3 regions of the Hydrogenophaga sp. ZJX-1 genome follow, and region 1 is predicted to be linked to each of the others. Evidence: predicted binding sites of a transcription regulator. Region 1 holds the regulator's gene; each other region holds the start of a gene.
The links. The regulator LexA, encoded in region 1, represses DNA repair genes until DNA is damaged. The targets are predictions, from matches to a motif close to ACTGTATNNNNATACAGT.
Positions count from the first base shown of each region.

Region 2: a site for LexA is predicted at 4,338-4,355, ahead of imuA (translesion DNA synthesis-associated protein ImuA). Genes of this name have one in related genera too.
Region 3: a site for LexA is predicted at 3,249-3,266, ahead of recA (recombinase RecA). Genes of this name have one in related genera too.

Region 1 is NZ_JBMBRA010000001.1:918,131-928,043, forward strand. Features, by position in the region: gene ACN5W5_RS04480 (FimV family protein) at 1-1,801, shown strand, start outside; gene ACN5W5_RS04485 (D-2-hydroxyacid dehydrogenase family protein) at 1,881-2,888, opposite strand; gene ACN5W5_RS04490 (hypothetical protein) at 2,970-3,335, opposite strand; gene lexA (transcriptional repressor LexA) at 3,472-4,158, opposite strand; gene ACN5W5_RS04500 (asparaginase) at 4,296-5,264, shown strand; gene ACN5W5_RS04505 (hypothetical protein) at 5,294-5,470, shown strand; gene ACN5W5_RS04510 (hypothetical protein) at 5,467-5,673, shown strand; gene ACN5W5_RS04515 (DUF6152 family protein) at 5,648-6,148, shown strand; gene adk (adenylate kinase) at 6,224-6,880, opposite strand; gene kdsB (3-deoxy-manno-octulosonate cytidylyltransferase) at 7,038-7,823, opposite strand; gene ACN5W5_RS04530 (Trm112 family protein) at 7,820-8,026, opposite strand; gene lpxK (tetraacyldisaccharide 4'-kinase) at 8,051-9,151, opposite strand; gene ACN5W5_RS04540 (ExbD/TolR family protein) at 9,154-9,591, opposite strand; gene ACN5W5_RS04545 (MotA/TolQ/ExbB proton channel family protein) at 9,647-9,913, opposite strand, start outside.
Region 2 is NZ_JBMBRA010000008.1:10,302-20,214, reverse strand. Features, by position in the region: gene ACN5W5_RS20065 (PAS domain-containing protein) at 1-2,104, opposite strand, end outside; gene ACN5W5_RS20060 (ABC transporter substrate-binding protein) at 2,101-3,120, opposite strand; gene ACN5W5_RS20055 (hypothetical protein) at 3,461-4,048, shown strand; gene imuA (translesion DNA synthesis-associated protein ImuA) at 4,368-5,240, shown strand; gene ACN5W5_RS20045 (Y-family DNA polymerase) at 5,185-6,489, shown strand; gene ACN5W5_RS20040 (error-prone DNA polymerase) at 6,577-9,738, shown strand; gene ACN5W5_RS20035 (ankyrin repeat domain-containing protein) at 9,827-9,913, shown strand, end outside.
Region 3 is NZ_JBMBRA010000002.1:842,990-852,902, forward strand. Features, by position in the region: gene argC (N-acetyl-gamma-glutamyl-phosphate reductase) at 111-1,034, shown strand; gene ACN5W5_RS08655 (CZB domain-containing protein) at 1,048-1,518, opposite strand; gene recX (recombination regulator RecX) at 1,598-2,047, opposite strand; gene recA (recombinase RecA) at 2,093-3,190, opposite strand; gene ACN5W5_RS08670 (MarR family winged helix-turn-helix transcriptional regulator) at 3,444-3,929, shown strand; gene ACN5W5_RS08675 (response regulator transcription factor) at 4,099-4,773, shown strand; gene ACN5W5_RS08680 (sensor histidine kinase N-terminal domain-containing protein) at 4,911-6,386, shown strand; gene ACN5W5_RS08685 (glutathione S-transferase family protein) at 6,412-7,065, opposite strand; gene ACN5W5_RS08690 (DNA topoisomerase III) at 7,084-9,913, opposite strand, start outside.

The DNA.
Region 1 (9,913 bases):
GAACGAGCCCATCGTGACGGTGCTGGTTCGTGCCGGCTGCACCATGCCGTTTTCTCGTCGTTATGTGTTGCTGGCCGACCCCCTGAGTGAGCCGGCCGTCGGTGCTGTCCCGGCATCGGCCGAGTCGGGAGGATCCGCAAGAGCCACGATCTCGTCCTTGCCGGCTGTACCCCGAAGCGGTGAGGGCGCCCCGTCCGGGAGCCCAGTAGCAAGTGCCGGCGGCAGGGGGGCCGAGAACGCGTCCGTTGCGGGACCGCAAGCGGCCGGTGCCGCGCCTTTGCCCGGGGCTGCTGCGTCCCGGTCCCGACCGCCCAGCGTGGTGCGCAAGCCCGCCGTCGCGGCGCCTCAGGCAGCGGTTCCCCGGCTACAGCTTGACCCGGTCGATTTGAATTTGAGCATCGAGCGCGATCCGGTGCTCAAGCTCTCGCTGTCGCTGTTGAGCGAGCCCACCACGTCAGAAGAAACGCGTGCCGCGGCCGGGTTGCTCTGGAAGGCCATCAACGCCTCACCCGAAGAGATCCTGCGCGATGCCCAGAAGCTCTCGGTGTTGGAGGCAGAGTCCAAGGGCTTGCGCGAGCAGGAGGCCCGCAACAAGGTGGCCTTGCAGGCGATGGAGGCGCAACTCGAAAAAGCCCGCTACATGATCTGGCTGGCCTATCTGTTGGGCGCGCTGCTGTTGCTGTTGTTGTTCGCCTTCCTGTTCGCCCGCCGTCGTCGTGGGCGCCAGGACGATGTGCCGGCAAACGCGGCTTGGTGGGCGGGCGCTGAAAAGTCGGGGAAAAGCGCCGCGGTGGCGAAAGCCGGCAGCGCTGAACGGGCCGATCCATCGGGGCTGGACATTGATTTGAATCTCGAGCGCGAGTCCTCGTTTGACGGATACCGCTCCCTGCACGACTCCGGCATCGACGTCAACAGCCTGCCTGCCATGGCCGACAGCGACCGTCGTGAATACCCGGCCAGCCAGATCGGCGTATCGCGGTCGGTGGCGACCGAGGAGCTGTTCGATGTCCAGCAGCAGGCCGACTTTTTCGTTTCACTCGGGGAAGCCGACAAGGCCATTGGGGTGCTCAAGGATCATCTGATAGAAAGCCACGAGCCCAGCGCGCTGGCTTACCTCGACCTGTTCAAGCTGTACCACCAGCTGAACCGCCGTGCCGAGTACGATGCCCTGCGCGTAGAGTTCAACCACCTCTTCAACGCTGGTGCACCACCCTTTGACCAGTATTCGGACGATAGCCAAGGGCTGGAGGCCTATGAAACGGCTTTCAGCCGCATTCAGGCCCTCTGGCCGCAGCCCCGTGTGCTCGACGTCATTGAACAGTCGATCTTTCGCGAGGCGAACGAAGTTGACGGCGAGGTTTTTGACCTGGAGGCTTATCGGGAACTGCTGTTGCTGCACGCCATTGCCAAGGACATGATCAAGCGTGACATGGTCGACAGCGCATCACAGGTCGACTTCCAGCACACGGCGATCAAACCACTGAAGGCGGCGGGCAACAAAGGGTTCTCTGCGGCCGTGGCTGCGGCATCGGAGGAGGCGCGCGTCACGCAGCCGCTGGATGACATTCCCCCCGCTTCCCCGCGCCTGGGACTGGATGTCGATCTGGACGCGCTTTCCGAGATTTCCGAGTTCGAAGCCTCGTTGCCAGAGGTCACTGTGCCGGTGGAGCCAACGGCCAAACCGGCGCCGCAACCGAACGCTTCGGTTCAGGAAGAGGGCAACCTGATCGATTTTGAGGTGCTGGATTTCATGCCGCCCGACGGAGATGAGGACAACCCACAATCCAAGAAGGGCCGCTGAGCAGCCAGCCAGACCGCCAACAAAAAAGCGCCCGGAAGAATTTCCGGGCGCTTTTTTGTTGGCCTGATGATTGATCGTTTCAGCGGCGAACCTGCAGCGCGCCCGGGTTCAGGATGTGGGTGGGCGTGCCCTTGATGAAGTTGACCACGTTGTCGAAGGCTGATGAAAACAGGATCTCGTAGTTGTCGAGTTCCACGTAGCCGATGTGGGGGGTGCAAATGCAGTTCTCCAGCCGCAGGAGGGCGTGCCCCTGCAGGATGGGTTCGGACTCAAACACGTCGATGGCGGCCATACCGGGCCGGCCCCGGTTGAGCGCTGCCAGCAAGGCATCAGACTCCAGAATCTCTGCGCGCGATGTGTTGACCAGCAGCGATGTGGGCTTCATGCGGGAGAGATCTTCCAGCGTGACACAGCCGGCGCTTTGTTCTCCGAGTCGCAAATGCAGGCTCAGCACATCCGACATCTCGAACAGAGCCTCACGGCTGGTGGCCAGCTCGTAGCCATCGGCTGCGGCCTGTGCCTGGGTGGGCTCGCTGCCCCAGACGATCACGCGCATCCCGAAGGCTCGGCCATAGGCGGCGACGAGCTTGCCGATTCGGCCGTAGCTCCAGACGCCCAGTACTTTGCCACTCAGCACCATGCCCAGCCCAAAGTTGGCTGGCATCGATGCCGCCTTCAGCCCGGATTGTTGCCAGGCACCGTGTTTGAGGCTGGCCACGTATTGCGGAATTCGGCGCATGGACGACATGATCAGCGCCCAGGTCAGTTCGGCGGCGGCGATCGGTGAACTGACACCTTCAGCCACAGCGATACCGCGCTCGGTGCAGGCATTGACGTCGATGTGGGGTCCGACGCGGCCCGTCTGCACGATCAGCTTGAGGCGCGGCAGCTTTTCAACCAGCTGCCGCGTGATCTGGGTGCGCTCGCGGATCAGAACCAGCACATCGGTATCGCGCAGCCGGACCGAAAGCTGGCCCACGCCCTTGACTGTGTTGGTGAAAACCTTGGCGGGATAGGGTGCCAGCTTGTTGGCGCATGGCAGTTTTCTGACCACATCCTGGTAGTCGTCAAGGATCACGATATTCATGGTCCCTATTGTGCCCGCAGGAACATCGTGATCTTTTGTCACGACGGGCTTGAACCCGCCGTGCTGCGCAATCGCGCAGGGTCAGGCGCGCAGTTGCGGGTGGCTCGACTGGAGCTCCAGGGCCGCCAGCCGCTCGAGCTCCGCGCAGACATCGTTGATGCGACCAGAGATCACCAGCCGCCCGTCGGAGCGTGGGCCGCCAGAAGTGTCCGCGGTTCTCAGCACCCGCACATGGCGGGCTCGAACGACGGCATGGCCGGTGACAGTGACCTTGTTGCTATCCACAGTGCACTTTGGCGGGTGCCCCAGCCAGCCGGCACGCACGAAGCGTTGCAGGATTTTCGGAAACGTGCGAGCGGTGCCTGCCCGTTCAAAGGAGGGAGGCAACCAGCTGTCGATGAGCAGCAGCGGCGCACGCCAAGTGTTGGTGTTGAAGCGGATTCCCATGCGAAACTCCAAAAAAGGGGTTGAACACAGGCAGGATTGCGAATGAAGTCGCCAGCGCAGGGATGTGCCTGACGCGTGTGGATCACGCACCAAACCAAACGCCCGCCACCTGCTGAGGCGACGCAGACCCGATGGGTCAGAGCTGGAAGCTGTTGCGGATGAGTCCCACGGCAAGGCCCTCGATTTCAAAGGGCTCACCCGGCTCGACAACGATGGTCTTGTAGTCCGGGTTTTCGGCGTGCAGTTCGATCCGGTGCTGGCGGCGCATGAAACGCTTGACGGTCACGTCCTCGCCCAGGCGGGCCACCACGATCTGGCCGTTCTTGGCTTCCTTGGTCGACTGCACGGCGAGCAGGTCCCCGTCCATGATGCCGACGTCGCGCATGGACATGCCGCGCACCTTGAGCAGGTAGTCGGGTGTGCGCTGGAACAGGCTGCGCTCGACGTGGTATGTCTGGTCCACGTGTTCCTGGGCCAGGATGGGCGAGCCAGCGGCCACACGCCCGATCAGGGGCAGCATCAGCTGCGACAGACTGGGCAGCGGCAGTGTAAGCTGGCGCCCCCGCGATTCGTTGATGGATTGCAGGTCTTCGTTGCGCAGGCGGATGCCGCGCGAGGTGCCGCTCACCAGTTCGATGGCGCCTTTGCGTGCCAGGGCTTGCAGATGCTCCTCGGCTGCGTTGGCGGACTTGAAACCCAGCTCATGGGCAATTTCTGCCCGCGTCGGTGGCGAACCGGTGCGGGCAATGGCGCTCTGGATCAGTTCCAGGATCTGCTGCTGGCGGGCGGTGAGCTTGGGCGGGTAAAGCGGCGACTCGATCATGGGGACCTCGTGAAGATGTGGGGAGAAGCTCACTCGGGTGAGGCTCGCCACCGGGACTGGTCAGAACAACAAGCTGTCTTCTTATCCAGTGCCTGTATTTTTAACCAGTTTTGGAGACTTGGCAAGTGGCAGATGCAATGGAAATCCAACGTCACGTCATTTTGGGCACGGGCGGCACCATCGCCGGCCGGGCAACCCGGTGCGGGGATGGTGTCGGGTACGTGGCGGGTCAGGTCAGCGTTGAGGACCTGCTGGCATCGATTCCGTCCATGGCGGGATTGCCCCTGGAAGTGGAGCAAGTGGCTCAGGTGGACAGCAAGGACATGGGCTTTGCACTCTGGCAGCAGCTGGCCACCCGGCTGACCTTTCATCTCAGCCGGCCCGAGGTGGACGCGGTGGTGATCACTCACGGTACCGACACCATCGAGGAGACCGCGTTCTTCCTGCAAACCGTGCTGCGACCTGCCAAGCCGGTGGTGTTGACCTGCGCAATGCGTCCGGCCACTGCGCTGGTGCCGGACGGCCCACAGAATCTGGTTGACGCGCTGGCTGTGGCCAGCCATCCCGGGGCGCAAGGCGTCGTGGTGGTGTGCGCAGGGCAGATCCACAGCGCGGCCGACGTGAGCAAGGTGCACACGTACCGGGTGGATGCGTTCGACTCGGGAGATGCCGGCCCGCTGGGTAGCGTGGAAGAAGGCCGGGTTCGGCAGTTCCGCCCCTGGCCATTGGCCTCTGACGCGGGGGGCTGGGACGCAGTTGCGTTGCTGCGCATCCAGTCGGTTCAGGCTTTGCCGCCCGTGGTGGTGCTGACCAGCCATGCTGACGCCGATGGCACGCTGGTGCATGCACTCCTGTCCGGTGGCGACGCGGCGCAGGGCCCTGCCGTGCGCGGCATCGTGGTGGCCGGTACCGGCAACGGCACGGTGCACCATGCGCTGGAGGCGGCCTTGCTGAAAGCACAGGCCAAGGGCGTGCGCGTGGTTCGAACCAGCCGGTGTGTGCATGGGCCTTTGTTGACGCATCCGGGGCAGTTGTTGGTGGATGCCTACAGTCTCACGCCGGTCAAGGCGCGCATTGCGCTGGCGCTGGAGTTGCTGGAGGGCTGAGCCTGGGCGCCCATCCCTGGGCCTATCCCATGCTGGAGGTGGCGCACATCCTGGGCATCGCGCTGTTGCTGGGCAACCCCATCTTGCTGGAACTGCGCGTGTTCGGCTGGGGCGCGGCCTTGCCAGTGACGCCGCTGGCTCGCCTGAGCCTGGTGTTGGTGGGGTCGGGTCGGGTTTTGCGCCGGCGGCGGCGTCGGGCCTGTTGACGTTCTCGACACAGGCCGGGGAACTGTTGGCCAACCGGGTGTTTGCAGCCAAGATGCTGTTGTTGGCAACCTGTAACGCCGCCTGGTTCGATGTCCGGGGTTCGCTGCGGCGGCTCGATGGCACCGCGCGTGCGCTCATGGGGGCATCCACTGTGATCTGGCTGCTGGTCTTGAATTGTGGGCGCTGGATTGGCCACACGTGAAGAAGACCGTGGTGCGTCGACGACGCTTTCTCCAGACCAGTACCGTGCTGGGTTTTCGGGTCTTGGCTCTGCCGCGTGGGCGCCCCATGGCTGGAGCAGTTTTGACCAGAACCGTCCCATTTACCTGGAAGGTCGGGTGGTGGAGGTGAAATGGCGCAACCCCCACGCCGAACTGGTGCTGCAACTGTCCGAGAAGCTGACGCTGCCCGCCGACCTGGCGCAACGCGCCTTGCCCGCGCAGTCCGCCGGTGTGGACGGGCCTGCGCTGCTGGCGAAGACGGTGTTGCCCACGCGGCGCGATCGGCGCTGGGAGATCGAACTGGCACCGCTGTTTCGCCTGGGCCAGTGGCAGATGCCTGAAATCAGGAACAGGGCTGCACTCTCGATGGTCGGGTTCACGTTCAAGGACGAGCAAGGGGCCGCAGTCCTGCGGGCTGAATACATCTTTCTGGATGGCAAGGCGTACGGCTTGTGATCGGGTCCCGCCTGACGCGACCGGGCACAAAAAAACCCGGCACGTGGCCGGGTTCCTGTGGATCGCGGTGCGCAATTATTTCGAGAGGGCCTCAAAGGCGCGCGCGGTGATGTCGTCCACCGAGCCCATGCCGCTGATGGCGCGGTACTTCGGTGCGGCAGCGGCGTCGGCTTTGGCCCAGCTGCCGTAGTAGTCCACCAGCGGACGGGTCTGGGCGCTGTACACCTCCAGGCGCTTCTTGACCGTTTCTTCCTTGTCGTCTTCGCGCTGGATCAGCGGCTCGCCGGTCACGTCGTCTTGGCCGTCCACCTTGGGCGGGTTGAACTTGACGTGGTAGGTGCGGCCCGACGCCGGGTGCGAGCGGCGGCCGCTCATGCGTTCGATGATGGCTTCGAACGGCACGTCGATTTCGAGCACGTAGTCGAGCTTCACGCCGGCGGCCTTCATGGCGTCGGCCTGGGGGATGGTGCGGGGAAAACCATCGAACAGGAAACCGTTGGCGCAGTCCGGCTGGGCGATGCGTTCCTTGACCAGGTTGATGATGAGATCGTCGCTGACCAAGCCGCCGGATTCCATCACGGCCTTGGCTTGCATGCCCAATGGGGTGCCCGCCTTCACGGCGGCGCGCAGCATGTCACCGGTTGAAATTTGGGGGATGCTGTATTTCTGGCAGATGAACGTGGCTTGGGTGCCTTTGCCAGCGCCGGGAGCGCCCAACAGAATCAATCTCATCGCTGTCCTTTTTTCAGAGTTTCAAATGGAGAGGCCGCTTGTCTCTGGCGGCTGCCCTTCCGGCCCGGGGACCGGGGGCGACCGGTCGAGGATAGCATGCGCTAACCGGGCTCTGGCTTACAGCGTGGGCAGGCCAAAAGGCGCTGAAAGCAGCCCGTCAGCCGAGGGCCAAGAGCGCGCGCACCCGCGCCAGATCGTCGGGGGTATCGACCCCCGGCCCGGGAGCCTGCGCGCTCACATGGACCGCGATGCGTTCGCCATGCCACAGCACACGCAACTGCTCCAGCGATTCGGTCAGTTCCAGGGGAGAGGGCTCCAGCGTCGGAAAGTGGCGCAGAAATCCCGAGCGGTAGGCGTAGATGCCGATGTGGCGCAAAGGCGCGGGCGACGGCAGGGTGTTCCGGTCCGATGCATCGGCCATGCCATCACGCCACCACGCAATGGGCGCCCGGCTGAAGTACAGCGCGGTCTGTGCCCGGTCTAGCACCACCTTGACCACGTTCGGGTTGAGGAAATCGGCCATCTGGTCGATGGCGTGCGCCGCGGTGCTCATCACGCAATCGGTTCGGCGCTGGAGATCCAGCGCCACGGCGTTGATCAGCGCCGGGTCCATCAGCGGCTCATCCCCCTGCACATTGACCACCACGGCGTCGTCTGTCAGGCCCAGTTGTTCGCAGGCTTCGGCCAGGCGATCGCTGCCGGAAGCGTGGTCGGTGCGAGTGAGCACGGCGGTGATGCCGTGTGCTTCGCAGGCCGCGACGATGCGCGCGTCGTCCGCCGCGACCACACACCGGCTGGCCTGGCTGCGCTGCGCACGTTGCGCCACGCGCACCACCATCGGCAGACCGCCGATGTCGGCCAGCGGCTTGTCGGGCAGGCGGCTCGACGCGAGCCGTGCCGGAATCAGCACGGTGAACGGACCCGGGGCCCCGCTCGGGTTCATGGGGCTGGCGACGGCTTGGGCGGGCGGGCCGCTTCCTCTTCCGTGATCGGGCGGGCTTCGTGCTCCAGCAGGATCGGGATGCCGTCGCGCACCGGGTAGGCCAGCCGCGCACTGCGGGAGATCAGTTCCTGTTTATCCCGGTCAAAGATCAGGGGGCCTTTGGTGACTGGGCAGACCAGCAGTTCAAGCAATTTGGTGTCCATGCGGGAATGATAGTCGGCCGCTTGTCAGTGGGTGCGCCTGATCCAAGCGAGGCGATGATCCAGCGCCTCAAAGAAGGCCGCATCGGCACGCAGCTCCAGCGGGACCGCCCAGACCTGCGGGTCAGCGCCTGCGAACGGCTCAGGGCAGTCTGCGAACAGCTTGACCGCGTCCTTTTCGGTACACAGGATCGGCCCCTTGCAGCCCTGCAGCAAGGCGGCATAGGTCGCTTGCTCCGCGTGATCGGGCAGCGCCAGGGTCTTGGTCAGGGTGAGCCCGCGGGCGCGCAGCATGTCGAAAAAAACCAAAGGGCGTGCGATGCCGGCCAGCGCCGTGACGGCTTGACCCTGGAACTCGCGCAGGGGCCGGCGTTGTCCTTGGGGTCCGACGGCGTGATCGGCCAGGCGCCGCGTGGCTTCAAAAACAGGCAGATCGGACGGCCGCTCAAGCTGGGTGCTCATCGCGACCACGGGGGCGGATTCGCTGCGCTGGTTCAGAACCAGATCGGGTCGAAAAGGGTTGCCTGTGCCCGGCGGCCAAGGCTCACGCAAGAGGCCCGCAGGCAGCAACCAGCCGTTGCCGGTGGCGCGGTCGTCGAACACCGCCACCGACAGATCGCGGCCCAGCGCCAGGTGTTGCAGGCCATCGTCGCAGAGGATCAGGTCCACCCCGGGATGCGCGGCCAGCAGGGCCTGGGCGGCCTCGGCCCGGCGCGCCGCCACAAACACCGGCACGCCACCGCTGCGCCGGATCAGGGCGGGCTCGTCGCCGCTGTCGGTGGCCAGTGTGTCGGGTAGCACCTCCAGTGCGGCGGTACCCCGCCGACCATGTCCGCGCGACACCACGCCCGGATGCCAGCCACGTTGTTGCAGATGTTGCAGCAGGGCCAGCACGGTCGGCGTCTTGCCGGCGCCACCCACCACCACGTTGCCCACCACGACGACCGGCACCGGCAGCCGGGTGATTTTCAAAACCCCGGCCGCATACAGCCATCGCCGCAGACCGGTCAAGGCTCCGTACAGGACCGAAACGGGCCAGAGCAGATGGGCCAGCGGACCGCGGGTCCGCCAGATGCCTTGCCAGCGGGCCTGCCCTTGGTCAAGGCGCTGTGGCTGGGCAGCGGGCACGGTCAGGACTTGCCGCGCGCGCGCTGGGAGCCGGACTGCTGGGTTGCGAAGGTGATCTGCACCAGGCCGGCACGGCGGGCGGCGTCCATCACGTTGATGACCGACTGGTGGGTTGCGGCGGCGTCCGCGCTGATGACGATGACCACCTCGCGGCTGTCCTGCGATGCCTGGGTGAGTGCGCGGGTGAGCATCTCCACCCCCGAGCCTTCGAGCACGTCCTTGTTGATCGCATAGCGACCGTCGCTGCTGACGGAAACGATCACTTCTTTGGGTTCGGTGCGCTGCGCTTGGGCGTCGGCCACCGGCAGGTTGACCTGGAGCTGCGTGAATTTGCTGTAGGTCGTGGTGAGCATCAGGAAGATCAGCACCACCAGCAGGATGTCGATGAACGGGATCAGGTTGATCTCGGGTTCGTCGCGGGAGCCGGGCCGGAAGTTCATGCAGTCTCCCGGGCAGGCCGCGCGGCGGGGTGGGCGCGAACGGGGGTGTGAAGCGTCATTTGCGCAGTGTCAGCAGGTGGCGGGCGAAGCGCTCGGAAGCGATCTCCATGGTCAACAGGTAGTCATCGACCCGGGCGCGGAAGTAGCGCCAGAAGATCAGGGCCGGGATGGCCACCATGAGGCCAAAGGCGGTGTTGTACAGCGCGATCGAGATGCCATGTGCCAGCTGGCTGGGATTGCCCCCGCCCGGGACCGTGCCCATGCCGCCATCGCCGGCTTGCGAGCCGAAGATTTCGATCATGCCAATGACCGTGCCCAGCAG
Region 2 (9,913 bases), on a different contig from region 1:
GGCCTTCGTCGTCGAGCCGGTCGCCGTATTCCTCCACCAGCAGCTGGCTGTAGCCGTCGATCCCGCGCAGCGGCGCCTTGAGGTCGTGCGACACGGTGTAGGAAAAGGCTTCAAGCTCCATGTTGGCCTGGCTCAGCTGTGCGGTGCGCTCGGTCACGCGCTCTTCCAGCTCCTGGTTCAGGCGCTTGAGCTGCGCCTCGGCGGCCACCGCCTCGGTGATGTCGAGCAGGGTGCCGATGTAGCGCGGCCCGCGGCCTTCGGTTTCACGCGAAATGCGGCGCACGGTGCGGCGCAGCCAGCGCATCGGGCCATGGGCCGGGTCGGTGCGGAACACCAGTTCGCCCGCATCCCCCCCGGTTCGGATGCACTGCATGTCTTCGGCCACCATCGCACGGTCATCGGGGTGGATGCGCGCAAGATACTCTGCGTCCGACGGCATCCGCCCTGCCGGGTCCAGCCCGATATTGCGAACGAGCTGCGCAGAAATCGTCAACTGCTGGCTTTCCACGTCGCCCGCCCAGCTGCCCAGCTGGACCAGCGCTTCGGCCTGCTCCAGCATTTCCTTGTAGTCCTTCAACGCCGCTTCGGCCTGGGTGCGCACGGTCACGTCCTGGATGGTGGAAAACAGCTGGCGGATGTGTCCGTCGCGGTCGCGCACGGCGCGCACATCGATCTCGGTGTGCACCATGCGGCCGTCCTTGTGCACAAAGCGCTTGGCCATCTGGTAACCACTGCTCAACCCCGCCAGCAGCTCGTCGAACAGCGCCACGTTGCGCTCCAGGTCGCCCGGCGGAGTCATCTGTGCCCAGCTCATGTCCAGCAATTCCTCGCGCGGGTAGCCCAGGATCTCGCACAGGCGGTCGTTCACCTGCAGCCAGCGCTTGTCCAGCGGCGAAGAAATGGCCATGCCCAGGAACGGCAGCTCGTAGAACATGCGCAGCTGCTCGGCCTGCTCGCGCTGCGCCAGCTGGGCCTCTTTCTGCACCGTGGTGTCGAGCAGGATGCCGCTGATGGTGTCCACTTCACCGCGTTCGTCGCGCGTGAGCGAGGTGCGGTCTTCGATCCAGACCCAGCCGCCGTCGGCCTTGCGGATGCGGTATTCCTGCCGGTACTCGTCGGGCCCCTGGGCGAAGTAGCGCGTCACCTCGTCGCTCACCTGCTGCACGTCGTCGGGGTGGATCAGGTCGATGTACTGCAAGGGGCCGTTGAGCAGATCGGCCGGCACGTAGCCCCACTGGCTCACCGAATCGCTCACGTAGCGGACCGGCCAGCCTTCGGTGTTGCGCCACTCGATCACCACCAGCGGCGAGCGGTTGAGGATGTCGCTCATGCGGCGGATGCGATCCTGCCCGGCCTGCAACTGCTCGGCCATCCGGTCGGCGACCTCGCCGATGTGGGCCAGTTCGTCGCGCCCGATCAGGCCGGTGCGCACGGACAGGTTGCCCGCGCCCATGGCGGTCAGCGCAAGGGCCAGACTCTTCGCGCGGCGGAACCACAGCAGGTGCAACAGCACCGCCAGCAGCACCACCGCGACCAGCAACACCAGCCCCTCCCGCACCAGCTCGGCCTGCTCGCTGACGCGGCGCAGCGCCAGCGGATAACTCATGTCCACCTGCACCAGCAAACGCTGGTTCCCCTGAAGCGGGACCAGCCCGACGAAAACCGGCTGCTGAGCCAGCCGCTGCACCACGATGGCCGACGGCAACGGCGCCATCGCCAGTGCCTGAAGCGGGCTCGAAGCCCCCCCCACCCGGGACAACACCGCGCTCAGCGGCTGCCCGATGTCCAGCCGCGACAGCGAGGACAACACCCGTTTTTCAGGCCCGACCAGATAAGCCTGGTTCAGCCCCTGGTGCAGGGCCAGACCGCCCACCAGCCGGTGTTGCAGCAAGCTGTTGCCCAGGCCCGCCTGCTCATCGATTCGCGCCTGTTCGATGCTCAGCCGCTCGCGCAGACGCTGGCTTTCCTGAGCGGACACATCCTGATCGATCTGGCGCATCTGGTGCTGGTAATGCATGCTCATCACCGCCAGCGCGAACACGATCATCAGCAGCGGCACCAGCCAGCGCCCGGCAATGGCCAAGGGCCAGCGGGTCCAGCTCATTCGGCAACCTCCTTCAGGCGCCGGGCCGGCTCGGGGGCCAGCAGGCGGCGCCAGTCGGGCGCTACCTTGATCAGCCCCATGGTCTGCAGCGTCGTCACCAGCCGCGAGGCGTCCTGCCCCAGCACCGGCGGCGCACCCGACAGCAGTTCGAGCGACTGCTCTGTCGAATAGAAGGTCAGCTTCTGCAGCGTGGCGAGGTAGTCCTCGGGCGAGAGTTCCACCCCGGGCGCCAGCAGGCGGGCCGCGGCCTCGGGGCCCTCCTGCAGCGCCTGCAGTCCGCGCTGCCAGCCCGCCAGCAGGGCATCGACCTGGGCGGGGCGCTCCTGCAGCGTGCTGGCACGCACCACCAGCACGTCCACGATATCGCCCGGCATCAGGCGGCTGTCGAAGATGTCCTTGTAGCCCGCCGCGCGCAGGAGACCGGCCACCGGCTCGTAAGACACGGCCGCGCTCACGTGCCCGCTGCGCAGCGCGGACAGGTGCAAGGTGGCCTCCATGCTGACCACATTCACATCGGTCTGCTCCAGCCCCGCCGCCTGCAGCAGGCGCTCCAGCATCAGCGCGCCCACGGTGGTGCCCTCCACCGCGATGCCTGTGCCGTGAAGCTGCGCCAGGCTCTGGACGGCCGGGTTGACCAGCACCACGTCGGCACCGGTGGAGGTGTCGAGCACGGCGACCACCCGCAGATCGAACCCCTCGTCGGTCAGGCGCAAGGCTTCGTCCAGCGTGAGCGCGGCCGCATCGAGCAGGCCGTTGCGGAAATGGCGCAGGGTCTCCGAGCCGGACGACAGATCCACCACCTGGATCTGTTGCGTGTCGATCAGCTGCCGGTCTCGCGCCAGCACCAGCGGGTCGTAGCCCACCCAGGTGTTCATGCCCACGGTCAGCGCGGGCACCGGCGGCTCGCTGCAGGCCGCCAGACCCAGCCACACGGTCAGCACACCGATCGACAGACCCGCGCGGGCCGCTGTCTGCCAGCGCTGCCATGCCAGCCGCCGCCCACTCGGCCGGTGCATATCCGGGTGGTTCGTTGGTGAGTCCGGGCGCCCGGCGGGTGGTGACATGGTGGGTGGTGGCGTGGCTTCGAACATTTTGTCACCGTCCCCGGCCATCTGCCCGGATGTTTGCTTTTCAAGCACCAAATCCGGCCCGGTGTGGTGTCCATCCACCAACTCGGCCCCGGGTGACTGCGCGCGGGCGCAGCGGCTACCACACGCCCGGCTGCTCATCGTTTGACAGAAAGGCCCGAAATTGGCCGAAATTTTCCGGATCGCCGGCCGATAAGAAAGGTGTTCTGGTCATGAACCGCTCAACCGGTTTTCGGACCCGGGACTTAAGTACTAAAGGAATCGCGCCATGAATGCCTCAGTCCAACCGTTGACCTGCCTGGCCCCCCGCATCACCGCAGGGGTGCACCAGCGTGAACACCCGGGCACCCGCTGGCACACCCGTGGTCGGACCCTGGGGCTGCGTCTGCTGATGGCCGCTGCGATGGTCTTGGCCTGGAACGCGGCCCGCGCCGAAACACCGCAGGTCGGCGAGAGCCAGGCCGTCAACGGCCAGATCGCCGACGTGGGCTCCACCGGTATCGGCCTGCTGATGGGGGCCGCGGAAGCCAACCCGCTGGGCATCCTCACCCTGGGCATCAAGGTCGCGGCCTACCAGCAGATCAAGGAAGCTCCGCCCGCCGAGCAACCCCGCCTGTGGGGCATGTACGGCGCCTTCGGCTGGGGTGCTGCCGCCAACAACCTCTGCATCATCGGAACGATCGCCTCGGGTGGCGCCTTCGCCGCGCTCTGCCCGGTGCTGGGTGTGGCGGCCGGCATGGGTGTGTGGAACACCAACGAGGCCGAACGGGATCGCGCCACCTTCGACGCCATGTGCCGCGATGCGCAGGCGGCCAACCCCGACCTTTCGTGCACCTACACCGAGTCCCGGATCTGAGCTGGGATGAAACACCCCCGCCGCGCTTCGCGCGACCCCCTCAAAGGGGGCTGAGGGCCGCGGCTCCGAGCCTGCCTGCGCAGGCTTGGACGGCCCGAAGAAGCCTCGCCTCTGGCGAGGCTGCGGCCTGCAAGGCGCACTGGCCGTCCGGCAAAGCCGGCCCGGCGGTGCCCTGGGCTGGACCATTTCACGCCTAGCGGGTGGCGCTTCGGTGCTATGGAAACGGATTTGAACAACGCCGGAACACCCGTCCCCTAGGCCCGGCTGGACAGCGGGTCGACTTTCAGATACTGTACGCATGAACAGTATCTGATGGATCATGCCCTCCCCCGCCCCAGCCCGCCCGTCCGACCCTCCGTTGGCCCGGCCTGCCCACAATGCCCCCCGCCCGGTGCCTGCGCCGGGCGCGCTCTCCAGCGCCCTGCCTGCGGCCGTGGCGGCCGCGCTCTGGCGCGCCGACCAGCTGGGCAGCCCGGTCGCGGCCACCTGGTCCAGCGGCTTCGAGGCGCTGGACGCCGTGCTGCCCGGCGGCGGCTGGCCCGGCCACGGCGTCACCGAACTGTTGAGCGCCCAGAGCGGCACGCTGGAATGGCGGCTGCTTGGGGCCTTGCTTCGCCAGGTGTGTGCCGCCGGTCGCAGCGTGGTGCTGGTCGGCCCGCCCCGGCCGCCACACCCGCCGGGCCTGCGGCTGGACGGCATCGCCGAGCAGCAACTGGTCTGGGTGATGGCCGAGACGCCGGCCGAGCGCCTGTGGTCCACCGAACAGCTGGTCAAGGCCAACGCCTGCGGTGCGCTCATCGCCTGGCTGCCGCAGGTGCGCGCCGAGCAGGTGCGCCGCCTGCAGGTGCTGGCCGCGGGCTGCGCCGGCCCGGTGTTCCTGTGCCGGCCCGCCACGGCGGCCCGCGAATCGTCGGCCGCGCCGTTGCGCCTGCTGGCCAGCGTGGGGGCCGACTGGGAACTGCTGGTCGACGTGTTCAAGCGCAAGGGCCCGCCGCTGGAGACCACGCTGCACCTGCCCTCGGTGCCCGGCGGCCTGCAGGCCATCCTGACGCCGCGGCTGCAGAAGCCCAGCACCCTGCTGCCGCTCGAACCGGCACCGCAGACCGCCCCGTTCCCTCTTCCCAGCGAGGCCGGCCATGCTCTGGTCAGCGCTCCGTCTGCCGGCTCCCGACGACACCGCCTCGCCCACTGACGCGGCGCTGCAGGCGCTGGCGCTCTGGGCCCTTCAATTCACGCCCCGGGTTGCTGTCGCTGACGAAGCCGTGGTCATGGAGCTGGCGGCGAGCGTGCGCCTGTTTGGCGGCTGGCACGCGCTGTGTGATCGTGTGGTCTCGGAGGGCACCGAGCTGGGCGTGAGCCGGATCGCCTGGGCGCCCAACAGCCTGGCCGCGCTGGCGCTGGCGCGCGCTGGCGTGCAAGACGGTTTTCGCCAACCCCTGGACGTGTTGCTCGACGCCCTGCCCATGGACACGCTCAGCGCCGTGCGTCCGCACCGCCTCACGCTCGCGCACATCGGCTGCCTCAGCCTGGGCGATGTGCGGCGGCTGCCGCGCGGCGGCGTCGGCCGGCGCTTTGACAAACAGCTGCTCGCCGCGCTCGACCAGGCTTACGGCCGCGCGCCCGAGGTGCACCGCTGGATCGCGCTGCCCGAGCGCTTCGCGCAGCGGCTGGAACTCATGTTCCGCGTGGACGATGCATCGGCCCTGCTGTTCGGCGCGCGCCGCCTGCTGCTGGCGCTGTGTGGCTGGCTCGCCGCGCGCCACAGCGGCACCACCGCCTTCACGCTGCACTGGGCGCACGACGCGATGCGCGCGAAATCGGCGGGCGATGGCGGCAGCCTCACCGTGCGCACCGCCGAGCCCACGCGCAACCTGGAGCACCTCTGCCGCCTGCTCGGCGAGCACCTGGCCCGGGTGGAACTGCTGGCGCCGGTGGGCGACCTGGAACTGGTCGCCGACGCGGTGATGCCGCTGGAGGAAAAAAGCGCCTCCTGGCTGCCCGACGACAACGCCGGCAGCGAGACGCTGCCCCTGGTGCTGGAGCGCATCGCCGCCCGCCTCGGCCCTCAGCGTGTGATGCGCCCGGTGCTGTGCGAAGACCACCGGCCCGAGTGGATGTGCCGCTGGCAACCGGCGCCCGAGCCCCTGCCCCGAAAGCCCGCCATGGGCAGCGAGCTGCCGCAGCCGGGCTTCATCCTGAGCGCCCCGCTCAAGCTGCTGGTGCGCGCCAACCGGCCGTACTACCAGGGCGAACTGCAGCTGCTCGCTGGCCCGCAGCGGGTGGAAGGCGGCTGGTGGGACCGGGATGAGGCCGCCGGCCAGATCCGCAACGTGGTGCGCGACTACTGGGTCGCGCAGTCGGCGCACGCGGGCGTGTTGTGGGTGTTCCAGACGCGGCTGGACGAGGCGCCTGCGTGGTTCTTGCATGGCATATTTTCTTGACCCCCGCCGCGATGCGAGTGGCCCGGCAAAGCCGGTTCCACCGCATCCTGGGTTCGGGCATTTCGCGCCGGAGGGGGCACTCTCGCCGTGACGCCACAACCCTCTGGCATTCCCTCCTACGCGGAGTTGCTGTGCCTGTCCAACTTCAGCTTCCTGCGCGGTGCGAGCCGCCCCGAAGAGCTGGTGGAGCGCGCGCAGGCGCTGGGCTACACCGCCCTCGCCCTGACCGACGAATGTTCGCTCGCCGGCATCGTGCGCGCACACGTGGCGGCCAAAGAGCAAGGCCTGAAGCTGCTCGTGGGCAGCCAGTTCCAGGTGCAGTGCGACGCGCCGTTCACCCTCGTCGTTCTCGCCACGAATCTCAACGGCTACGGCAACCTCTGCGAGTTCATCACCCGGCTGCGCCGCACGGCGCCCAAGGGCACGTACCGCCTGACGCTGAAGCACATCAGCGCCGATGCGCTGGCCGACTGCCTGGTGATCGCCGTGCCGCAGCGCGGCAGCACGCAGGCACAGATGGACACCGTGGCGCGCTGGCTGCTGCTGCACTTCGTCGGCCGCTGCTGGCTCGGCGTGGAGCAGCTGCGACTGATGGACGACGAGATGCGCCTGCACCGGCTGCGCCAGAGCAGCGAGCTCACCGCCGTGCCGCTGGTGGCCGTGGGCGACGTGCACATGCATGTGCGCTCCCGCAAGGCGCTGCAGGACGTGCTCACCGCCACGCGCATCGGCAGGCCCTTGACCGAATGCGGCCACGCGCTCGCGCCCAACGCCGAGCAGCGCCTGCGCTCGCGCCTGGCGCTGGCGCAGCGCTACCCCGAGGCCTTGCTGGCCGAGACGCTGAAGGTCGCCGGTCGTTGTCACTTCTCGCTCGACGAGCTGGCGTACCAGTACCCCAGCGAAGTGGTGCCGCCGGGCGAAACGCCGGCGAGCTACCTGCGCCAGCTGGCCTACGAAGGCATGGGCCGGCGCTGGCCCGCGGGTGTGCCCGCCTCGGTGCAGCAACAGGTGGAGCACGAACTGGCGCTGATCAGCGAGTTGCAGTACGAGCACTACTTCCTCACCGTGTACGACATCGTCGCTTTCGCGCGCTCGCAGCACATCCTCTGCCAGGGCCGCGGCTCGGCGGCCAACAGCGCGGTGTGTTACTGCCTGGGCGTGACCGAGGTGGACCCGGCGCGCACGGCGGTGCTGTTCGAGCGCTTCATCTCCAAAGAGCGCAACGAGCCGCCCGACATCGACGTGGACTTTGAACACGAGCGGCGCGAAGAAGTCATCCAGTACCTCTACACCAAATACGGCCGCGAGCGCGCCGCGCTCACCGCCACCGTCATCAGCTACCGACCCCGCAGCGCCCTGCGCGACGTGGGCAAGGCGCTGGGTTTCGACGAGGCTGCACTGGACACGCTGGGCAGCGGCCACCGCTGGTGGAGCGAGGATGGTTTTGCGCCCGAGCGCATCACCGAAGCGGGGCTGGACCCGGACAGCCTGAAGGTGCGTCAGCTCGTGGCGCTCACCGGCCAGCTCATGGGCTTTCCGCGCCACCTCTCGCAGCACACCGGCGGTTTCGTGCTGACCCAGATGCCGCTGTCGCGCATGGTCCCGATCGAAAACGCCGCCATGGCCGACCGCACCGTGATCGAATGGGACAAGGACGACCTCGACGCCATGGGCCTGCTGAAAGTCGACGTGCTCGCGCTCGGCATGTTGACCGCCATCCGCAAGTCGCTCGATTTCATCGGCCAGCGCAAGGGCTTCGACTTCCAGATGCAGGACATCCCGGCGGAAGACGAAAGCACCTACGACATGATCTGCGCCGCCGACACTGTGGGCGTGTTCCAGATCGAGAGCCGCGCGCAGATGAGCATGCTGCCGCGCCTGCGGCCGCGCGAGTTCTACGACCTGGTGATCGAGGTCGCGCTGGTGCGCCCTGGTCCGATCCAGGGCGGCGCGGTGCACCCCTACCTGAACCGCCGCCAGGGCAAGGAGCCCATCGATTACCCCAAGGGTCTGGACGCCGCACTGAAGCGCACGCTCGGCGTGCCCGTGTTCCAGGAGCAGTGCATGCAGATCGCCATCATCGCGGCCGGCTTCACGCCCGGCGAGGCCGACGGCCTGCGCCGCGCCATGGCCGCGTGGAAACGCAAAGGTGGTCTGGGCAAGTACCAGGAGCGCCTGATCAGCGGCATGACCGAGCGCGGCTACCCGCTCGACTTCGCGCAGCGTGTGGTCGAGCAGGTGAAGGGTTTCTCCAGCTACGGCTTCCCCGAAAGCCACGCCGCCAGCTTCGCGCTGCTGGTCTATGCCAGCTGCTGGATCAAGCGCCACCACCCGGCCGAGTTCCTCGCCGCCCTGCTCAACAGCCAGCCGCTGGGCTTCTATTCGCCGAGCCAGCTGGTGCAGGACGCCGTGCGCCACGGCGTGGAAGTGCGCGCGGTGGACGTGATGGAGAGCGACTGGGATTGCACGCTGGAAGAGCAGGGCTTCGACGGCCTCTCCCCCTGGGAGAGGGCAGAGGGGAGGGCCGCCCCCGAGCCCACACTGCCCGCCGTGCGCCTGGGCCTGCGTCTGGTCAGCGGCCTGTCACACGACGAAGCGCAGCGCATCGTGGCGGCACGCGCGAGCCGTGCATTCACGGATTCAGAAGACCTCGCCCGCCGCGCCGGGTTGAACCAGCAAACCATGCAACAACTCGCCGCCGCCGACGCGCTGCAATCCCTGAGCGGCCACCGCCGCCAGCAAGTCTGGGACGCCGCCGCCCTCAAAACCCCACCCGCGTTGCTCAAAGAAGCCCCCGTCGAAGAAGACACGCTGGACCTGCCCGAAGCGCCCGAAGGCGAAGCCATCGTCTGGGACTATGCGTCACTCGGCCTCACCCTGCGCCGCCACCCGCTCGCCCTGCTGCGCGAGCGCCTGCAGGCGCGCCGCTTCATGACCGCCGAAGCGCTGAAAGACGCGCCCGACGGCCGCCTCGTGCGCGCCTGCGGCATCGTCACCGGGCGCCAGCAACCCGGCACCTCCAAAGGCGTGGTGTTCGTGACGCTGGAAGACGAAACCGGCGTCGTGCAAGTCATCGTCTGGAAAGCCCTGCGCGAGCGCCAGCGCAGCGCCCTCACCCGCTCACGCCTGATGGCGGTGCACGGCGTGTGGCAGCGCGAAGGCGAAGTCTGCAACCTCATCGCCGGTCACCTGGAAGACCTGACGCCGCTGCTGGGCCGGCTGGCGACGGAGAGCCGGGATTTTCATTGAAAGCACCCGCCTGTGGTCCACCTTGCCGTCTGTGAGAGACTGCCCCACCCCAGAACCCGCAGCGCATCCACCCAAGCCCACCCATCCCATGTCCGACTGGAAACACCAGCAAATGATCAAGGCATCGGCCTGGCCACTGGCCGCCGACCTGTTGGCCCCCGACGCCGACTTCACG
Region 3 (9,913 bases), on a different contig from region 1:
ACCGGGGAATGTATCATGCTGCGACGCACCAAAGAGGTGTCACCGCGTTCACATAATGCATAATTATATTGACGCATCTCTGAACCAGAACTGACAAGGCAACCAGCGTCATGGCCAAGATCTTCATCGACGGCGAAGCCGGCACCACCGGCCTGCAGATTCGCGAGCGTCTTCAACAGATGCCTGCTATTGAATTGCTGAGCATCGCCCCCGAACGCCGCAAGGACCCCGAGGCCAAGCGCGAACTCATGTCGCAGGCCGATCTGGTGATCCTCTGCCTGCACGACGATGCGGCCATCGAGTCGGTGGCCATGATCGACGGCCTGACGGGCCGGAAACCCCGGATCATCGACGCCTCCACCGCCCACCGCTGTGCGCCCGGTTGGGCCTATGGCTTCCCCGAACTCTGTGTCGATCAGCACGAGGCTGTGATGAAAGCCGATCGCGTGGCCAACCCCGGCTGCTACGCCACCGGTGCCATCGCTTTGCTGCGTCCTCTGGTCGATGCCGGGCTGCTACCCAAAAACTTCCCCGTCTCGCTGCCCTCGGTGAGTGGTTATTCGGGCGGCGGGCGCAGCATGATCGAAGCCTATGAAAAGGGCGAGGCGCCACTGCACGAAGCCTATGCGCTGGGTCTCGCGCACAAGCACATTCCGGAGATCCTTCGCTACACCGGCATGAGCCGGCGGCCGATCTTCATCCCCGCGGTGGGCAACTTCCGCCAGGGCATGCTGGTGCAATTGCCGCTGCACCTGGACGACCTGCCCGGCGCACCGAAGGCCAGCGACCTGCACGATGCGCTGGTGGCCCACTACGCGGGCAGCGTCTCGGCCGGCGGCTGGGTCAGCGTGGAGCCCGCCCCGGAGAGCGGCAAGCTCGACGCCACCGCCCTCAACGACACCAACCGGCTGGAACTGCGGGTGTTTGCCAACGAAGCCCATCGCCACGCCGTGCTGATCGCGCGCCTCGACAACCTGGGAAAGGGCGCCAGCGGCGCCGCGGTGCAAAACCTCCAGCTCATGCTCGGTCTCTGAGAGGAGCTTCCGCTCAGTTCGACCGACCGGGTTCGCTGCGGGACTGGTTCACCACCTGCTGCAACAAGCGCAGGTCTTCCGTCACCCGCTCCGAATAGGCCTCGAACTGGTCGGCCACCATGCGGCGGGCGTCGCCCCGCTTGCCCGCCTGTTCCAGCGTGAGCACGTTGCAAGCCACGTGGTGGAACATGCGGTGGTGCGAAAGCAAGGCGGTGAAGCCCGGGAAGGTGCCCAGGCGGGCACGGGCCTGGCCATGGATCCAGCGGCCCAGATCACAGCGGTCGTCGCGGCAGATGTCTTCGACGCCCAGTCTGGCCTCGGGGTGGTGGCTGGCCAGGTGCGCCAGCAGGTGTTGCTTCCACTGCTGGTGGGCGACCACGGCGGCGTCGATGTCCAGGCCTTGCGCAGCATCCGCCGCCTCTGCCTGCAGCTGGTTGTCGTGCACCGCCCCTTCAGCTCCAAAGAACCGCCGGAATAAAGCCATGGTTTGTCTCCAGGGACACGCATCAAGGCGTGTTTTTGAATACCCCGGATGGTACTGCGAACACCTGGCTTTCAGGCTCTCAGTCCGCGTCGCGTCCGCCCACCACTTTTCGGATGACATCCCCTCCAAAGCCTCGAGTGGCCAGGAAGCGCATCTGCCGGGCCTGTCCCGCGGCATCGGCGGCCGGCTCACCAAACTTGCGGCGCCAGATCTCGCGCGCGCGCTCGAACTCGGAACCCTGCAGATCGGCCACCGCCGTGGCCACGGCTTCGGCGCTCACGCCCTTGGCCTGCAACTCGTGCTTCACGCGCGACGCGCCGAGCCGGCTGGCACGCCGGTGCAGCACCGACGCCACCACACGCTGCTCATCGATGAAGCCCTTGGCCTGCAGCTCATCGAGTGCGCGGGCCAGTTCACCGGGCTCGGTTTCGTGGGGCTTGAGCTTGCGCTCCAGCTCGGCGCGCGAATGTTCGCGGCCGGCCAGCAGACGCAAAGCGCGGCCTTTGAGTGACGGCTGATCAAAGCCCATTTCAGCCTGCCTCTATCGATTGGCGCGTGCGATCCACCGGACCGCTTATTCGGCGATGGCGACTTTCTCCGCCTTGGCGGTCTTGCCACCTTTGGCCGGCGCGGCGGCTTCGTCGATGGGCAGGAGCGGCACGCCGAGCTCGGTGCGCACCTTGTTCTCGATCTCGACGCGCAGGTCGGGGTTCTCGCGCAGGAATTCGCGCGAGTTGTCGCGACCCTGCCCGATCTTCTCGCCGTTGTAGGCGTACCAGGCACCGGATTTTTCGATCACCTTGTGCAGTACGCCCAGGTCCAGGATTTCGCCTTCGCGGCTGATGCCTTCGCCAAACAGGATGTCGAACTCGGCCGTCTTGAACGGGGACGCCACCTTGTTCTTCACCACCTTGACCTTGGTTTCGTTGCCGATCGAATCCTCGCCTTTCTTGATGGTGCCGGTGCGGCGGATGTCCAGCCGCACGGAGGCGTAGAACTTGAGCGCGTTGCCACCGGTGGTGGTTTCGGGGCTGCCGAACATGACGCCGATCTTCATGCGGATCTGGTTGATGAAGATGACCATGCAGTTGGTCTTCTTGATGTGGGCGGTGAGCTTGCGCAGCGCCTGGCTCATCAGGCGGGCCTGCAGGCCGGGCAGGCTGTCACCCATCTCGCCTTCGAGTTCGGCCTTGGGCGTGAGCGCGGCCACCGAGTCGACCACGATCAGGTCCACCGCACCGGAGCGCACCAGGCTGTCCACGATCTCCAGCGCCTGCTCGCCGGTGTCGGGCTGGGAGATCAGCAGGTCCTGCAGGTTGACGCCGAGCTTCTGTGCGTACTGGATGTCCAGCGCGTGTTCGGCATCAACAAAAGCACACTGGCCGCCCACCTTCTGCATTTCGGCGATGGCCTGCAGGGTGAGCGTGGTCTTGCCCGAGGATTCCGGACCGTAGATCTCGATCACGCGACCCCGCGGCAGACCGCCGACGCCCAGCGCGATGTCCAGCCCGAGCGAGCCGGTGGACACGACCTGGATGTCTTCGATCACCTCGCCCTCGCCCAGTCGCATGATCGTGCCTTTGCCGAACTGCTTTTCGATCTGGGCCAGCGCGACCTGCAGAGCCTTGGCCTTTTCGCTGTTGACGGGGTTGTTCTTGACGGCTGCGTCCATTTGATGCTCCTGAGCGAGTGAGTGGGTGTTCGCTTCCAGCAGGTGTTTTTGTGTACAGGCTGGATGCTTGAACAGCAGTTTACAGCGATATACATTTCAAACAAGCCAATTTTTGGTCAGTTTGACTTACCATTTGACCACCCCCTGCGCCGCTGCGCGGCTTCCCCCCAGGGGGACCACGCCCTTGGCCCGGCAAAGCCGGTTCTTCGGCGTGTGCTGGGCTAAAAGACACCTCCTCCGACTGGCTGAACCGATGAACGAAGGACTCCCCTTGGCGGCTGGCGACGACCGCTGGCGCTCCGGACATCTGGGCCGTCTGATGGGTCTCGCCTTGCGCCGTTTTGACGAACGCGTGCTCGATCTGATGGCGCGCGACGCGGCCGTGCCGCTGGCGCTCTCCAACCTGGCCGCGCGCGCACAGGTGGGCGCGGCCCACATCCACATCACGCGCCACCTGGCGCTCAAAGGCTCGCGCCTGACCGAGCTGGCCCGGCAGGCCGGCATGAGCAAGCAGGCCATGGGTGATCTGGTGACGCAATGCGAGGCCTGGGGCCTGGTGCTGCGCGAACCCGATCCGCTGGATGCGCGCGCACGGCGCATCGTGTTCACCGAAACCGGCCTGCTCTGGCTGGAAGCGTTCCGCCAGGCGGTGGCCCAGGCCGAGACGGAGTTTCGCGCCCAGGTCGGCGCCGAGGTGGCCACCGTGGTGGCGCTGGGGCTGGAGGCGTACGGCACCTGAACGGCCGCTTGGCGCGCACTCCGGCGTCCCCCGTGCGCCGGGGGTTTATCCCGGAACCGGGCACGCCGGCGAGGCCTAAAATGACCTTGGAGACCATGTCGCCGCCAGCCGGTTGTGCGGCGACAGTGCCCCACAACAGGCCGCCCGACCGGCCGCAAAGGAAACCCGCATGCGCATCCTGATTGCCGAAGACGACCAGGTTCTGGCCGATGGTCTGCTGCGCAGTCTTCGCGCGGCCGGCGCGGCCGTCGACCACGTGGCCAGCGGCAGCGAAGCCGACGCCGCGCTGATGACCAACAACGAGTTTGACCTGCTGATCCTGGATCTGGGTCTGCCGAAAATGCATGGCCTGGAGGTGCTCAAACGTCTGCGCTCGCGCGGTTCGGCGCTGCCGGTGCTGATCCTGACCGCGGCCGACAGCATCGAAGAACGCGTCAAGGGCCTGGACTACGGCGCCGACGACTACATGGCCAAACCGTTTTCGCTGCAGGAACTCGAAGCCCGCGTGCGCGCCCTCACGCGCCGTGGCATGGGCGGAGCCAGCTCCACCATCAAGCACGGCCCGCTGGTGTACGACCAGGCCGGCCGCGTGGCCACCATCGACGGCAAGATGGTCGAACTCTCGGCGCGCGAACTCGGCCTGCTCGAAGTGCTGCTGCAGCGCGCCGGGCGGCTGGTGAGCAAGGACCAGCTGGTCGAACGCCTGTGCGAGTGGGGCGAAGAGGTGAGCAACAACGCCATCGAGGTCTACATCCACCGCCTGCGCAAGAAGATCGAGAAGGGTCCGATCCGCATCGCGACCGTGCGCGGGCTGGGCTACTGCCTTGAAAAAATCCCTGGATGAAGGCTCCCCCCGCGCCGGGCTTGCAGCCCGTCACCCCCCAGGGGGCAGCACTGGTGGCCCGGCAAAGCCGGCTCCACGGTGCTCTGGGTTGGAACCCGTCGCTCCGGACAAGTTTGCGATAAACCGCCGCAGCTGACATGTCCGCTCCCAAAAAGCACGACAACGGCCAGGTGTCGTTCGGGCTGTTCCAGCGCGAGCAGCGCAGCCTGTTTGGCGAGATCCTGGACTGGATGCTCACGCCGCTGCTGCTGCTGTGGCCGCTCTCGCTGGCGCTGACCTGGTTCGTGGCGCAGGGCATTGCCAGCAAGCCGTTCGACCGTGCGCTGGAGTTCAACCTGCAGGCGCTCACCCAGTTCGTTGTGAACCAGGACGAAAAGGTGAGCTTCAACCTGACGCCGCAGGCGCGCGACCTGCTGCGTGCCGACGACAGCGATCTCGTCTACTACCAGGTGCTGGACCCCCGCGGCGAGCTCATCAGTGGCGAAGGCGACTTCCCCCTGCCGCAGGACAACGAAACCCCCGAACCCGGGCGGGTGATGCTGCGCGACGACATCGTGCGCGGTGATGAGGTGCGGGTGGCCTACGCCTGGCTCTCGCGCAACCAGGACCCGAAACGCCTGGTGTTGATGCAGGTGGCCGAAACCAAGGGCAAACGCTCCACGCTGGCCACCGAGATCATCAAGGGCGTGATGGTGCCGCAGTTCGTGATCCTGCCGCTGGCGGTGCTGCTGGTGTGGATGGCGCTGGTGCGCGGCATCCGCCCGCTCAACGAACTGGAGCAGCGCATCCGCGCGCGCAAGCCCGACGACCTGAGCCCGATCGAAGAGTCTTTCATTCCGCAGGAAGTGGCGCCGCTGGTCTCGTCCATCAACGACCTGCTCACGCGGCTGAAGACCTCGCTGAGCACCCAGAAGCGCTTCCTGGCCGACGCCGCCCACCAGCTCAAGACGCCGCTGGCGGGGCTGCGCATGCAGGCCGAGCTGGCGCAGCGCGAAAGCGATCCGCAGGAAATCCGCGGCTCGCTGCAACAGATCGCGCGCTCCAGCACCCGCGCCACCCACACCGTCAACCAGCTCTTGTCACTGGCACGCGCCGAGACCACCGGCCGCGCGTTGCCGACAGCACGCATCGACCTTGCCCGGCTCGTGAAAGGCGTCGTGCAGGACTCCGTGCCGCGGGCACTGGAGCACGGGATCGACCTGGGCTACGAAGGACCCGAAGAGATGCCCGCGGACTGCCTGATGGAAGGCAATCCGACCCTGCTGCAGGAGATGACACGCAACCTGGTGGACAACGCCATCAACTATTCGGGCCGGGATGGCGTGGTCACGGCGCGTGTGCTGCTGGACCGTTTCAGCGGCGTGATGATCCTGCAGGTCGAAGACAACGGCCCCGGCATCCCGGAAAACGAGCGTGAACTCGTGCTGCAGCCGTTCTACCGCGCGCTGGGCACCAACGTCGACGGCTCGGGCCTGGGCCTGGCCATCGTGCACGAGATCGCCCAGCAACACGGCGCCGTGGTGTCCATGGAGGACGCCCAGCCAGACCGCGCCCACCGGGGTCTGCGCGCGTCGGTGCGTTTTGCGCCCCGCAAGTCCCCGGACAAGGACTGAGGCCGGGCGTCGCGGTCGCAGAAAATCAGGCCGCCGTCGGCTGGTAGACGTTGAGTTGGAGGCGCTCGCGCTCCACCGCGCGCGCCACGGCCGGCAGCGCCGCAAAACGCTGGGCCAGCGCCCAGGTGGCGGGGAAGGTGGTGGGATCGATGCCCGCGTAGCCGCCCCAGCGCAGCAGGGTCAGCGCATAGGCGTCGAGCGCGCCAGGCTTCTCGCCGGTAAGCCAGGGCGAAGCCTGGGTCGCCAGCGCCTCGATCTCACCCAGCAGGCCCCGGTAGCTGTTCGCTGCGAACGCACGGATCACCTTTTGCGTGCCTTCGTCGTCGGTGAATTTCTGCGGCATGAACACGTGGGTGAAGGTGGGGTGCACCGTGTTGTTCATCCAGGCCAGGGTGGACAGCGCACGCGTGCGCGCCAGACCCGACGCGGGAAGGATACCGGCCTGCGGCAGCTTCGCGTCCAGGTGCAGCAGGATGGACACGATCTGGGTGATCACCTCACCACCGTCCACCAGCACCGGCACCTGGCCACGCGGGTTCATGGCCAGGTAGTCGGCCGAGCGCTGCTCGCCCTTGTGCAGCTTCACGCTGACGGGTTCGAACGCCGCACCCGAGAGTTCCAGCATGCTGTGCGGCACGAACGAGCAGGCGCCGGGGGCGAAATAGAGTTTGAGGCTCATTGTGTGTTGTCTCCTGAATCAGCTGAGGTGTTTGCCCAGCACGCCGGCGATTTCAAACATGGTCACCTGCGGCTTGCCGAACACCGGTTCCAGCTTGGCGTCGGCGTTGATGTTGCGCTTGTTGGCCGCGTCCTGCAGACCGTTGGCCTTGATGTAGTCCCACAGCTTCTTCACCGCTTCGGGGCGCGACACGGCATCGGTACCGATCACCGCGGCCAGCGCCGCGCTGGGCTGCTTGCCGCTGGCGGCGGTGGTCTTGCGCGGCGCCTTGGGGGCTTTCACCGCGGGCGTCTTCTTGGCTGCGGCTTTCTTTGCAGGCGCGGCCTTCTTGGCCGGTGCGGCTTTGCTGGCGGTCGCGCGCACGGGTGCACCGGCCGCGGTCTTGCGCGGTGGGAACTTGCTGGTGCGTGGCTCGAACTCGAAGTTCACCTTGCCCGCTTCCTTGTCCCAGGCCAGGAAGGCCTTGAAGGCGCGGCGCGTGCGCATGGAGACGAACTTGTCGAGCAGGTCGGTCTTGCCGGTTTCCAGCAGCTTGTTCATCTGCTCGCGCGCCACCGGCTGCTGCAGGATGATCTTGCCGCTCTTGAAGTCGCAAGTCGGCGTGGCCTGCGCCATCGTGGGCACGGCCTTCTCGCAGACGTAGTTGGCGCCGTGCTCGAACACCGCCCCGCCGCACTTGGGACAGGCACCGAGCGATTCGCTGCCGGTGAAATCGACCAGCTCACCGGTCTCTTCGTTTTTCTTGTCGTCACCGAAATCGAATTCGAGTTTCCAGTTCTTCTCTTCTTCGTTGAACTTGATCACGATCTCGGCCACAAAGGGCCAGCCCGCCTTGGAGCGGAAGCCTTCCAGCGGGCCGATCTTTTTGGTCGCCAGCAGCTGTTCGGCCTCTTCGGGCTCAAAGGTGCGACCGGCCGGCGACTTGCCGAACGAGAAACCGCAACCCTCGCTGTTGCCGTCGGCACCGGTGCAACCGTAGCGACGGTAGTTCTCTTTCACCACGCCGCCGCAGTTGGGGCAGGGCGTTTGCAGGGTGGCGTAGTTGCCGGGGATGGTGTCGCGGTCGTATTCCTTGGCCTTCTTCACCATGCGCTCGGTCATGGCCGCGATCTCGCCCATGAAGGCGGCGCGGCTGAGCTTGCCGTGCTCCATCTGCGCCAGCTTGTATTCCCACTCGCCGGTGAGCTCGGGCTTGGAGAGTTCTTCCACGCCCAGGCCACGAAGCAGCGTCATGAGCTGGAAGGCCTTGGCCGTGGGGATGATCTCGCGGCCTTCGCGGAACATGTACTTCTCGGTCAGCAGGCCTTCGATGATGGCCGCGCGCGTGGCAGGCGTGCCCAGGCCTTTTTCCTGCATCGCTTCACGCAGCTCGTCGTCGTCCACCAGCTTGCCCGCGCCTTCCATGGCGCCCAGCAGCGTGGCTTCGGAATAGCGTGCGGGCGGCTTGGTCTTCAGGCCCTTGGTTTCCACCGATTCGGTGCGCACGGTCTCGCCTTCGCGCACCGGCACCAGGTTCTGCCCCTTGTCGCCCTCCTTGGCATCCACCACGTCTTCGGCGGCTTCCTTGCCATAGACCGCCATCCAGCCCGGCTTGACCAGCACCTTGCCTTCGGTCTTGAAGTGGTGGTTGACCACACTCGTGACGCGGGTCGTGACCATGAACTCGGCGCTGGGGAAGAACACCGCCAGAAAGCGGCGCACCACCAGGTCGTACAGCTTCTGCTCGGCTTCGCTCAGCCCGTGCGGCGCCTGCAGCGTGGGGATGATGGCGAAGTGGTCCGACACCTTGCTGTTGTCGAAGATGCGCTTGCTCGGGCGGATGTAGCCGTTGTTGAGCGCGGTCAGCGCATGCGGCGCCAGGTGCTTCATGCCGCTGCCGGCCAGCATCTCGAAGGTCTGCTTGACCGTGGGCAAATAGTCCTCGGGCAGCGCGCGCGAATCGGTACGCGGGTAGGTCAGGGCCTTGTGGCGCTCGTACAGGCTTTGCGCCAGCTGCAGCGTGGTCTTGGCCGAGAAGCCGAAGCGGCCGTTGGCCTCGCGCTGCAGGCTGGTCAGGTCGTACAGCAGGCCGCTGGCCTGCGTGGTGGGTTTGCTCTCTTCCTTGACACTGGCGGCCTTGCCGCGCACGGCGTCGGCGATCGCCTGGGCTTCGCGCTGGCTCCAGACGCGGTCGGCGCGCAGCTCCAGGTCGGCGTCGTCGCCGGTGGGCTTCTTGAACGCGGGATCGAACCACTTGCCCGGGTACTCGCCAGCTTCGGCAAGAAAGCTGCCGTGGATTTCCCAGTAGTCGCGGCTGCGGTGGGCGCGGATCTTTTCTTCGCGTTCGACCACGATGGACAGCGTGGGCGTCTGCACCCGGCCGACCGTGGTGAGGAAAAAGCCGCCGTCGCGCGAGTTGAAGGCGGTCATGGCGCGCGTGCCGTTGATGCCGACCATCCAGTCGGCCTCGGAGCGGCTGCGCGCGGCATCGGCCAGGCCCTGCATCTGCGCATCGCTGCGCAGGTGCTCAAAACCGTCGCGGATGGCCGCCGGCGTCATGGATTGCAGCCACAGGCGCTGCACCGGCTTGCCCAGCGTCTGGTACGAGCCGCCCTTCAGGCCACCGGCGTACTGTTCAATCAGCCGGAAGATCAGCTCGCCCTCGCGGCCCGCGTCACAGGCGTTGATGAGTTTCGTCACGTCCTTGCGCTTGGCCAGGCGCACCACCGCCGACAGGCGCGACTTGGTCTTGTCGATCGGCTTGAGCTCAAAGTAGGGCGGCAGCACCGGCAGGTGGGCGAAGCTCCACTTGCCACGTTTGACGTCGAACTCTTCGGGCGCGGCGATCTCCACCAGGTGGCCCACGGCG